DNA from 3 places in the Amycolatopsis sp. NPDC033938 genome. Region 1 is predicted to be linked to each of the others. Evidence: riboswitches for the same ligand, from Rfam matches in the RefSeq annotation. Region 1 holds a riboswitch; each other region holds the start of a gene.
What was found. A riboswitch is a leader RNA that binds a small molecule or an ion and turns the genes downstream of it on or off. The one in region 1 is predicted to bind S-adenosylmethionine.

Region 1 (3,265 bases):
CCTTTGCGGAGCACCACGCGAATCTTGGATTCGCCGTCCGCCTTGCCCACATGAGCCGCCAGCGCCTGCGCGGCCTTCCATGCCAGGTTGTTGGCCCCGGTCGGTACGGAACCTTCCCCCTCGCCGTAGACCTCGACACCCGGGTCTTCGGTGACCGCCACGGTCACCTCGTCGGTCAGGGAAAGCGCCTGGAACACGGTCACCAGCTCGTGGTAGCCGTCCGGACGTACGTCACCGACCGACAGGTGCAGGTTGACCTTGGCGGGAACCCTGACGGTGACTGGAGGCGGTACGACGGCGAGCACGACTCAAGCCTACGTGGCCGCCCCACTTGTGCTGCCTCCAGGAGAAAGAGAACAGGACGAGTCAGACATGAACGGGCCGCCCTGGACGGATTTCGTCCAGGGCGGCCCGTTCATGGAGAAATCAGGCGGCGACGCCCTGCGGTCCGCGAACCGGGTGCGTCACGTGGCCGCCGCGTTCGGCGATCCAGGCGAGCGCGGCGTCCGCGTGCTCACCGCGCACGCCGAGGCGGAACCTGCCGACCGGCGTGTCGCCGATGCGGGTCAGACCGCCCCCGATGGTGGCGAGTTCGACGTCGAAGCGGCCGGCGGCCTCGGGCAGCAGGGCGCCGACCGAAGCGAAGCCGACAAGCACGACGTCTACCGCGCGGTCGTATTTCGAGGCCTGAGCCCGGCTGGTCTCGATCGCGGGAAGCAGCGCCTGCGCCGTCCGGCTGTTCGGGTCGGAGACCAGGTCGAGCACGGTCCCACGTTCGATGATCGCACCGGCTTCGAGAACCGCCACGTCATCGCAGACACGGCGAACCACGCCGGCGTCAGGTGTGGTGAGCAGCACGGTCACGCCCAGCTCGGCGCGCGCACGGTCGAGCACGGTCAAAACCGCGCCGGACTCCTCTGGCCGTACACCCGCGGTCGGGTCGTCGGCCAGGAGCACGGACGGCCCGGCGGCCAAGGCCTTGGCGATCGCCACTCGGCGCAGCTGCCCCTCGGACAGTTCACCCGGCCGCTGATTTGCCCGCGGCGTGAGTCCGACCAGGTCGAGCAGGTTGCCCACCCGGTTCCGGCGCTGCGGTCCGTCGAGGCCGAGCTGTTCGAGCGGTGAAGCGATGTTGCCGGCGATGGTGCGCTCCCCGAGCAGCTCCGGCTTGGTGCTCACGACACCGACCTGGCGGCGGATCTCGCGCAGGCGGCGTCCGTCCAGTGTCCCGGTGTTGAGGCCGTCGAGCCGGACGACGCCCCGGTCAGGACGCTCCTGAAGCCCGATGCAACGCGCGAGGGTCGACTTGCCGGAGCCCGCCGGACCGACGACTCCGAACAGCGAGCCTGCTTGGATGTCCACGCTGACGTCGCGCAGGGCAACGACGGGATTTCCGTTGAGGGGGAAGGACTTCGACAAGTTTTCGACAGTGATCACGAAAGGCTCCATGCGAATGGGGCGCCGCTTCTTTCGAGCGCGCCAACCGTCACCGATTAACCGTCCAGAGCGGACGGATTTCAGAGGTAAGGGAAAAGACTCAGGCAGTAACGGTGGAGCGTCGACACGCACTTACCGTGCGGCGACCTTCATCGACGACACGTCGCCTGGTCAGCAGGAGCGGGTGGGTGACCCTGTTCATTAGGCACAGCCTCCATCGGTCCTGGCGGTAGCACCTGCCCCGTGGGGGGTGGTTGCTGCGACTTCGGCGAGCCAGGTCTCTCAGTCGCTCGGGATGGCTCATTGAGTAAAACCGATCCCACTGGATGAAAGCAAGCGCGTAGGCGCAGATCACACGTCTGGTCGCGTCCATTCTACAGGATCTGCTGTCCATATTATGAGACAACAGCAGTGCTCACAGATACACGTCACGGTGCCTGCCTGCTAAGACAGGCTAGACCAGCGCAGATCGAGGAGAGGGTTTATGCCGTCGTGCTGACCTCAGCCGGCATTTGGCGGGCGACACACCCTCACGCCCGCCCCTGATCACTCGGCCGCGGCGGCGATACGAGCGAATTGATGCACGTCCAACTGCTCGCCGCGAGCCTTGGGGTCGACACCCGCCTTCTCGAGCAACTCTCCCGCCCGTTCGGCGGAACCGGCCCATGACGCCAGCGCCGCGCGCAAAGTCTTTCGCCGCTGCGAAAAAGCGGCGTCGACGACCGCGAACAGGCGCTGCCGGTCCACAGACCACACCAAGTCGCCACGTTCGAAGGCGACCAATGCGGAATCCACATTCGGAACAGGCCAGAACACCGATCGCGGCACCGCGGCGACTTTGCGTGCCTTCCCGTACCACGCCAGCTTGACGCTGGGCACACCGTAAGTCCGGCTCCCTGGCCCGGCGGCCATCCGGTCCGCGACCTCGGTCTGGACCATCACGAGACCGCTGGTCAGCGACGGCAGCTCGGCGAGCAGGTGAAGCACAACGGGAACGGCGACGTTGTACGGCAGGTTCGCGACAAGCGCCGTCGGCCGTTCAGGCAGGTCCTCCGCCTTGATCCGCAGAGCGTCCGCCCCGACGACCGTCAGCCTTTCGGCCCCACCTCGCTCGGCCACCGTGTCCGGCAACCGTCCGGCCAGGACGGGATCGATCTCGACCGCGACAACCTTGGCACCGGTGGCGAGCAGACCGAGGGTCAACGAGCCGAGCCCCGGTCCGACTTCCAGTACGACGTCGTCTTCACCGACTCCTGAAAGATCGACGATACGGCGCACGGTGTTCGGGTCGTGCACGAAATTCTGGCCGAGCTTCTTGGTCGGACGTACGTCCAGCTCGGCCGCCAACGCCCTGATCTCCGCAGGCCCGAGCAGTTCAGTCACCTGACGATCGTAGCCAGCCCCGATGGGCCACGATTGGCCGGTGGACAACGTCGCACTCGAAGGTGAGAAAGTCCGGCTGCGCGACTGGCGGCCGTCGGATATCCGATCGCTCCGCGAGCTACTCGATCCCGCGCGGCCATGGCATAAGACGAACGGCCCGTACTTCGGCCTTCCGACAGCCGCGGATACCGAATCCACGGCGCTCAAGCTCACCACGGCCCAGTCGGAGCCACCCGATCCTCGCAGCAGCCTCGCGGTGACCGACCTGAGCGACGGCCGGTTGATCGGTCAGGTCAGCTGGTACTGGGAGAGCAGGGAAACCGACTGGCGACGGCTGGGACTGGTCATCTACGACGAGCGCTATTGGAACGGCGGGTTCGGTTCCGAGGCCTTGCGACTTTGGACGACATACCTGTTCTCCCGCACCGACGCACTCCGCCTGGAC
Region 2 (3,265 bases), on a different contig from region 1:
CAGCAGGATGCCGACCAGCCCGCCGACGGCGAGCGCGAGTACCTTCCACCACCGCGGTCCGTTACCCGCCCGCCTGGCCTTGACGGCGTAGAAGAGCACTGTGCCAAGGTAGGTCGCGAGCACCGCGAACAACCAGCCGTCAGTGCGGCCGACGCCGGAGAACGACGCGTCCAACGCGATCGCGTTTTCGCGGCTCATTTCCACGCCGTACAGCTTCTGTGTCAGGAACTGCTGCCCGCCCGTGGCGGGCGCGTAGGCGAACCAGCCCCCCGACCACGGCGGGCCGAACGACAGCGCCACCACGATCAGCTGGGCGAACCCCAGCAGTGCCAACGGAAACCAGTAACGCGGTCGCTCGTTCCCCATACGGGGTGAGGGTAGTGGGTCAGGCGCAGAACGGGGGAAGCTCCCGCGGATCGTTCTCCGGCACCCAGCGGCCTTCCGGCTTTCCGTACTGCCAGCGGGCGCCGCGGGCGACGATCTGGCGCAGCGCCAGCACGAGCCGGTCCACATGCTCGGCGGTGCTGCCGAGGCCGAGACTGACCCGGACGGCCTGCTGACCGGCCGAACCGGCGGCGGAGATCAGCCGCTTGGTCGCGATATGCGCGCAGAACGCGCCGTCCCGCACCCCGATGCCGTACTCCGCGGACAGGACGGCGGCGAGCCAGCCGGGCTCGAAGCCGTCGACGACGAAGCTCAGCGTGCCGACCCTGTCCACCGGCGCGTCGAACAACCGCAGCTCGGCGAAACCGGGGATACCGGCGAGACCGCGCCGCAGCCGGGCCAGCAGTTCGTCCTCGTGGGCGACGACCGCGTCCCAATTCCCGGCCAGCGTCTCGCAGGCGACACCGAGGGCGTAGACGCCGACGGTGTTGGGGGAACCGGCTTCGTGCCGCTCGGCGCCCGCGTTCCAGACGACACCGATGTCCTCGGAGTCGCGGGTGACGAGTTTCGTCGCACCGCCACCGGCGAGGTACGGCTGGGCGGCGCGGAGCCAGTCTGCGCGGCCGATCAGCGCACCGGCACCGAAAGGCGCGTACAGCTTGTGGCCGGACAGCGCGATGTAGTCGACGTCCAGTTCGCGCACGGAGATCCGGCGGTGCGGCGCGAGCTGCGCGGCGTCGAGTGCGATCCGGGCGCCGTGCCGTCGCGCCACGGCGGCGATCTCCTTGACCGGCAACAGTTCCCCGGTCACGTTGGACGCGCCGGTGACGACGACCAGCCGCGGGCCCTGCGGGCAGTCCGCGAGTGCTTCGTCCACAGCGGACACCGCGGCGAGCCGGGTGCGCGGCGTCTTGATCCGCCGGACGTTCGGACCCTTCCACGGCAGCAAGGCGGCGTGGTGCTCGGTGTCGAACACGACGACCGACGTGTGCTTCGGCAGGCTGCGGGCGAGCAGGTTGAAGGAATCGGTGGTGTTACGGGTGAACACGACGGTGTCGGTGGAACGGGCGTCGACGAACTTCCGCAGGATCCCGCGCGTGCGCTCGTAAAGTTTGGTGGAGATCTGCGAAGCGAACCCCGCGCCGCGGTGCACGCTGGCGTACCAGGGCAGGAACTCGTCGACCGCCGCACGCACCTTGTCCAGACAGGGCGCGCTCGCCGCGTGGTCGAGGTTGGCGTACCCGATGTCGCCGCCGGTGACGAGCGGAACCCGCAGATCGGCGCAGGCGACCGCCGGGATTTCGTGCGTCGCAACGGTTTCCGCGACGGTGGCGGGGGTGCTGGTGCGTTCGAGAGCGAGAGTCATCGTCATCCTCCGGGCCAGGGGACCCGACGAGGATCCCGCGCTTGCCCGTCGCACCGCGCGACGAGCCAGGTCCTCACCCGGGGCACCCCACCGCGGAAGGAGGGTTGCCGGTCAGCTAGCCGGGGCTTGACGCTGACACTCGTGACCTAGGGACGAAGTTAGCGGATACCCCGGCGATCGAGCCACCCTTTGCCCGCATGTTGAGACGCCGCTCACGTACTCCGCAAGCGAGAAGAACCTCGCGTGACGTCAGACGCGGAAGCGGCCGGGCAGGGAAACGACGGAGCGGGAGTCGACCTCGGTGGCGGTACCCGAGTACTGCTCGGTGCCCGCCGTGAACTGCCAGCCGCCGAAGATCTTGCCGTCGATCGCTTCGCCGTACGCCTCGGCGACCTTGGTCGAGACCTCGTCGTAGGACATCCCGTTCCAGTTGCCCGCGCCGACGCCGAAGTCGCGGGAGTCGCCGCCCTGTGCGGCGGCGGCGGGCAGGGTCCACAGGGTGAAGTGCACGTGCGCGCCGGTGCTGCTGCCACCGCAGGGCAGCGCGTTGCCGGTCCGGCCGAGGACGTCGCCCGGGACGACCCGCTGGCCGTCGGTGACCGAAATGCCCTCCAGGTGGTAGTACCCGGTCCGCCAGCCGCCGTCGTGGTCGACGGTCACCCAGTCGCCGCCGTCGCAGTGCTGGATCCGGACGGTGCCGGCCAGCGGGACGCGGACGGTCTTGTCCGCCGGGCTGAAGTCGATGGCGTTCTTCACGCCGGAGGCCCCGTTGTCCGAGTGGATCCCCGCCGAGTAGACCCGCTGACCGGTGTCGAACGGCAAGCCGAACGCCGGGAACGCGGCCGCGGCCGACGCGGGCGCCGACAGGATCACCCCGACGAGAACGGCCGCGGCCCCCAGACCGGCGAACTGCGCACGAAGCTTCGTCACCTTGCGTACTCCTTAACCCGTGACACTCACCCATTCGATGGAGTGGATTGCCGGGAAAGTAATCCAAAAGGAGTACAAAAGGGAATAACCCGTGACGAATTTTCTGAGATCAACCGACGAACGACTGGTGCGGGTCCGTGACCTACTGGCCGGATTCGCCCTTCCACCTGGCGAGGCGACCAGCCCGGTCGACGGCACGGAGTCGTCGTTCGGCACCGTCACGCGCGTCGGAGGTGGTCACGACGAGTAACTGATCCCGTTCCTGGAGCCGGGTGTTCTTGTTGGGCGTGAACCCGGTGCCGTCGCGGACGAGCAGGCTGATCGTCGCCCCCACCGGAAGCCGCAGTTCCGCCAGGTAGACGCCGTGCATCTTGGATCCGGGATGGATGCGGACCTGCAGCAGCTCGGCACCCATCTCGTCGAGTGGCGCGGAGTCGACGTCGATCTCGTGCGCTTCGGCGCGCTGTGCCAGCCCGAGCACCCTGGCGAGCGGGGTCAAGGTCGCGCCCTGGAGCAGGGTCAGCACGATGACCAGGACGAACACCGCGTCGACGAGTTCCTGCGCGCCGGGCACCCCGGACGAAA
Region 3 (3,265 bases), on a different contig from region 1:
AGCGCGTACTCCGGGTCGGCCGCAACCCCCTTGACCTCGGCGTTGAGCCGGGCGACGATCCGCATCGCGGTGGCGAGACCGTCCTGCCCCCAGCCGCGGGCCTGTCCCTGGGCCTTGCGCACCTTCCACGGCGGCATCCCCAGCTCGCCCGCCATCTGGTTCGGGTTCCCGCGACCGGCGCCGGACACCCGTGCGATCGTCCGGACCGCGTCGGCGAGGGCGTCCGCGACCAGTACGTGCGGGACGCCGAGCTGCATCGCCCAGCGCAGTGACTCCAGCGCCGCCGCCTTGTCACCGGCGACGGCCTTCTCGGCGACGGCGAACCCGTTCACATCCGCGCGACCCCGGTGGTAGCGGCGGACCGCCTGCTCGTCGACCACTCCCCCGGAGTCCGCGACGAGCTGTGTCGCGGCCGACGACAACTCGCGCAGATCCGAGCCGACCGCGTCGATCAGCGCGAGCACGGCCGCGCCGTCGATCTTTCCGCCCACCCGGCGGACTTCGTTGCGGACAAAGGACTCTCGCTCAGCGGGCTTGGTCAGCTTCGAGCACTCGACGACTTCCGCTCCTGCCTTCTTCAAGGCAGCGGGGAGCGCCTTGGCGGCCTTGCTCCGGCCGCCTCCGCTGTGCACGACGACGAGCACGATGCCGTCAGCGGGCGCCTTGACGTAGGCCATCACCCCGTCGGCGAGCTCTTGTGAGATGTCGTGCGCGGATTCGAGCACGATGACCCGGGCTTCGGCGAACAGTGAGGGGCTGACCATCTCCGCGAGTGCCGGAACTGTGAGGTCCGACACCCGGATGCGGCTGAGATCCGCCGTCGGGTCGACCGCTTTGGCCGCGTCCGAAGCGCCACGGATCGCGCGTTCGATCAGCAGCTCTTCCTCACCGAGGACCAGGACCAGCGGCGATGGGGCGGAAGCTTGCGTCGTCACGGTGACGATCCTGCCACTCCTCCTCTCGTGTGCTTTGTCCGGTGATGTGTTCCGGGCACGGTGGCCCCACGCGAGCCCCATGTCGTACGGTGTTAGCGAGGCGACGCGATCATGCGCGTGCCGACAAGTGAATACCGCTCATCCAGAGGGGCAGAGGGAACGGCCCGATGAAGCCCCGGCAACCGGCGTCAGCCTGTCATCCCGCGATCGTGGGATAGCTGACGAACACGGTGCCAATTCCGGCCCGCCTCGGCGGGGCAGATGAGGAAAGGACCTCGCGATGACCGCAACCCTCGGCACGACCTCCACCACCAAGACCCCGGATCTCGGACCGGCCGTCGAACTGGTGTCGAAGGAAGAGGGACACCGGCAGCCGCTCGCCCCCGAATTCGTTTCCGCCGAGGACTTCTCGCCGCTCGAGGTCGCCTACGACTTCGGCCGCGTGCGCCGCGAGGACATCGAAGCGGGGCCGAAGAACATCTGGCGCTACAAGAAGCTCCTTCCCGTTCCCTCGAACGTCGAAGAAATCCCCAACACCGAACCCGGCGCCACCCGGCTCGTCCAGGCCGACAGGCTCGCGAAAGCGCTCGGTGTCAAGAAGATCTGGGTCAAGGACGACACGGGCAACCCCACCCACTCGTTCAAGGACCGCGTGGTGGCCGTCGCGCTCGCGGCCGCGCGCGAGTTCGGGTTCGAGGTGCTCGCCTGTCCCTCGACCGGCAACCTGGCCAACGCGGTCGCCGCCGCGGCGGCCCGCGCCGGCTGGCGGTCGGTCGTGCTGATCCCGAAGACCCTCGAACGCGCCAAGATCCTCACCACCGCCGTGTACGACGGTGACCTGATCGCGGTCGACGGCAACTACGACGACGTGAACCGGCTCGCCACCCAGCTCGCCGCGGAGCAGGAGAGCTGGGCGTTCGTGAACGTGAACGTCCGGCCCTACTACTCGGAAGGCTCCAAGACACTGGCCTTCGAGGTCGCCGAGCAGCTCGGCTGGCGCCTTCCCCCGCAGATCGTGGTGCCGATCGCCTCCGGTTCCCAGCTCACCAAGGTGGACAAGGGTTTCCGCGAGTTCGGACAGCTCGGCCTCGTCGAGGAAACGCCGTACAAGGTGTTCGGCGCGCAGGCCACCGGCTGCTCCCCCGTCTCGGCCGCGTTCCGCGCGGGCCACGACGTCGTCCAGCCGGTCAAGCCGGACACGATCGCCCGGTCGCTGGCGATCGGTAACCCGGCCGACGGCCCGTACGTCCTCGACGTGGTCAACCGCACCGGCGGAGCGATCGAAGACGTCACCGACGAAGAGGTCGTCGAAGGCATCCGGCTGCTCGCCCGCACTGAGGGCATCTTCACCGAGACCGCCGGCGGGGTCACCGTGGCGACGGCCAAGAAGCTCATCGAGACCGGCAAGCTCGACCCGGACGCCGAGATCGTGCTGCTGATCACCGGTGACGGCCTCAAGACCCTCGACGCCATCGAGGACAAGGTCGGCCCGAAGGCCACCGTCAGCGCTTCGGCCGACGCTGTCCGCGAGGCACTCGGCATCTGAGATCCCGCCGGCCCGCCTCAGGAACGAGGCGGGCCGCGGGCCTCACCCCGGCGCAGCAGGGCGAGACCCCGCGCGTCGGCGACGACCGCGGTGTCGCCGTCCGTGTCCGTCCTGGCGACCAAGGCGCCGACGGCCACCAGGTTGTCCAAAGTGGACTTGCTCGGATGGCCGTAGGTGTTACCCGCGCCGACACTCACCAACGCGACCCTCGGCGCGACGACGTTGAGGAAATCCGGTGCCGTGTAACGGCTTCCGTGGTGCGGCACTTTCAGGATCTCGGCACGCAGATCGACCCCCTCCGCCATCAGGTCGGCCTGCGCGGCGAGCTCGACGTCGCCGGTCAGCAGTAACCGGCCAGCCGGGGTCCCGGCCCGCAGGACTACCGATCCGTTGTTGATCACCGTGCCGTCCTGTTCGAGGACCGATCGCCGCGTGACATAACGCGGCCCCAGTACCTCCAGTGACAGTCCCGGCCAGTCCAGCCGTTGCCCGATCCCGAGTTCCAGCAAGGGAATCCCACGGCGCGCGGTCTCGTCGGCGACCTGCTGCCACGCCCACGCGGGCGCCCGTCCCGGACCGACGGCGACCGCACCGACCGATCGGCCCTCGAAGACGGATTCGAGACCGCCGATGTGGTCGGCGTGCAGATGGCTCAGCACGATCAGCGGAACGCGGTCCACGCCGAGCCTGCTCAGGCACTCGTCGACCGGTCCCGGTTCCGGGCCGGTGTCGACCAGGATCGCCCTCCCCGGTTCGGCCGTCGCGAGGACCACGGCATCGCCCT

Region 2: linked by a shared signal. The riboswitch ahead of ACZ5ZX_RS30300 (aminotransferase class V-fold PLP-dependent enzyme) and the one ahead of ACZ5ZX_RS15705 (methionine ABC transporter ATP-binding protein) in region 1 are both predicted to bind S-adenosylmethionine.
Region 3: linked by a shared signal. The riboswitch ahead of thrC (threonine synthase) and the one ahead of ACZ5ZX_RS15705 (methionine ABC transporter ATP-binding protein) in region 1 are both predicted to bind S-adenosylmethionine.

The regions. Positions count from the first base shown of each region.
Region 1 is NZ_JBVIRO010000004.1:625,147-628,411, reverse strand. It holds gene ACZ5ZX_RS15710 (4-(cytidine 5'-diphospho)-2-C-methyl-D-erythritol kinase) at 1-305, opposite strand, end outside; gene ACZ5ZX_RS15705 (methionine ABC transporter ATP-binding protein) at 427-1,437, opposite strand; SAM riboswitch class I at 1,649-1,739, opposite strand; gene rsmA (16S rRNA (adenine(1518)-N(6)/adenine(1519)-N(6))-dimethyltransferase RsmA) at 1,984-2,820, opposite strand; gene ACZ5ZX_RS15695 (GNAT family N-acetyltransferase) at 2,843-3,265, shown strand, end outside.
Region 2 is NZ_JBVIRO010000015.1:25,116-28,380, forward strand. It holds gene ACZ5ZX_RS30295 (hypothetical protein) at 1-366, opposite strand, end outside; gene ACZ5ZX_RS30300 (aminotransferase class V-fold PLP-dependent enzyme) at 386-1,750, opposite strand; SAM riboswitch class IV at 1,783-1,897, opposite strand; gene ACZ5ZX_RS30305 (M23 family metallopeptidase) at 2,000-2,680, opposite strand; gene ACZ5ZX_RS30310 (potassium/proton antiporter) at 2,823-3,265, opposite strand, start outside.
Region 3 is NZ_JBVIRO010000021.1:84,674-87,938, forward strand. It holds gene holA (DNA polymerase III subunit delta) at 1-935, opposite strand, end outside; SAM riboswitch class I at 1,071-1,203, shown strand; gene thrC (threonine synthase) at 1,216-2,481, shown strand; gene ACZ5ZX_RS35535 (ComEC/Rec2 family competence protein) at 2,499-3,265, opposite strand, start outside.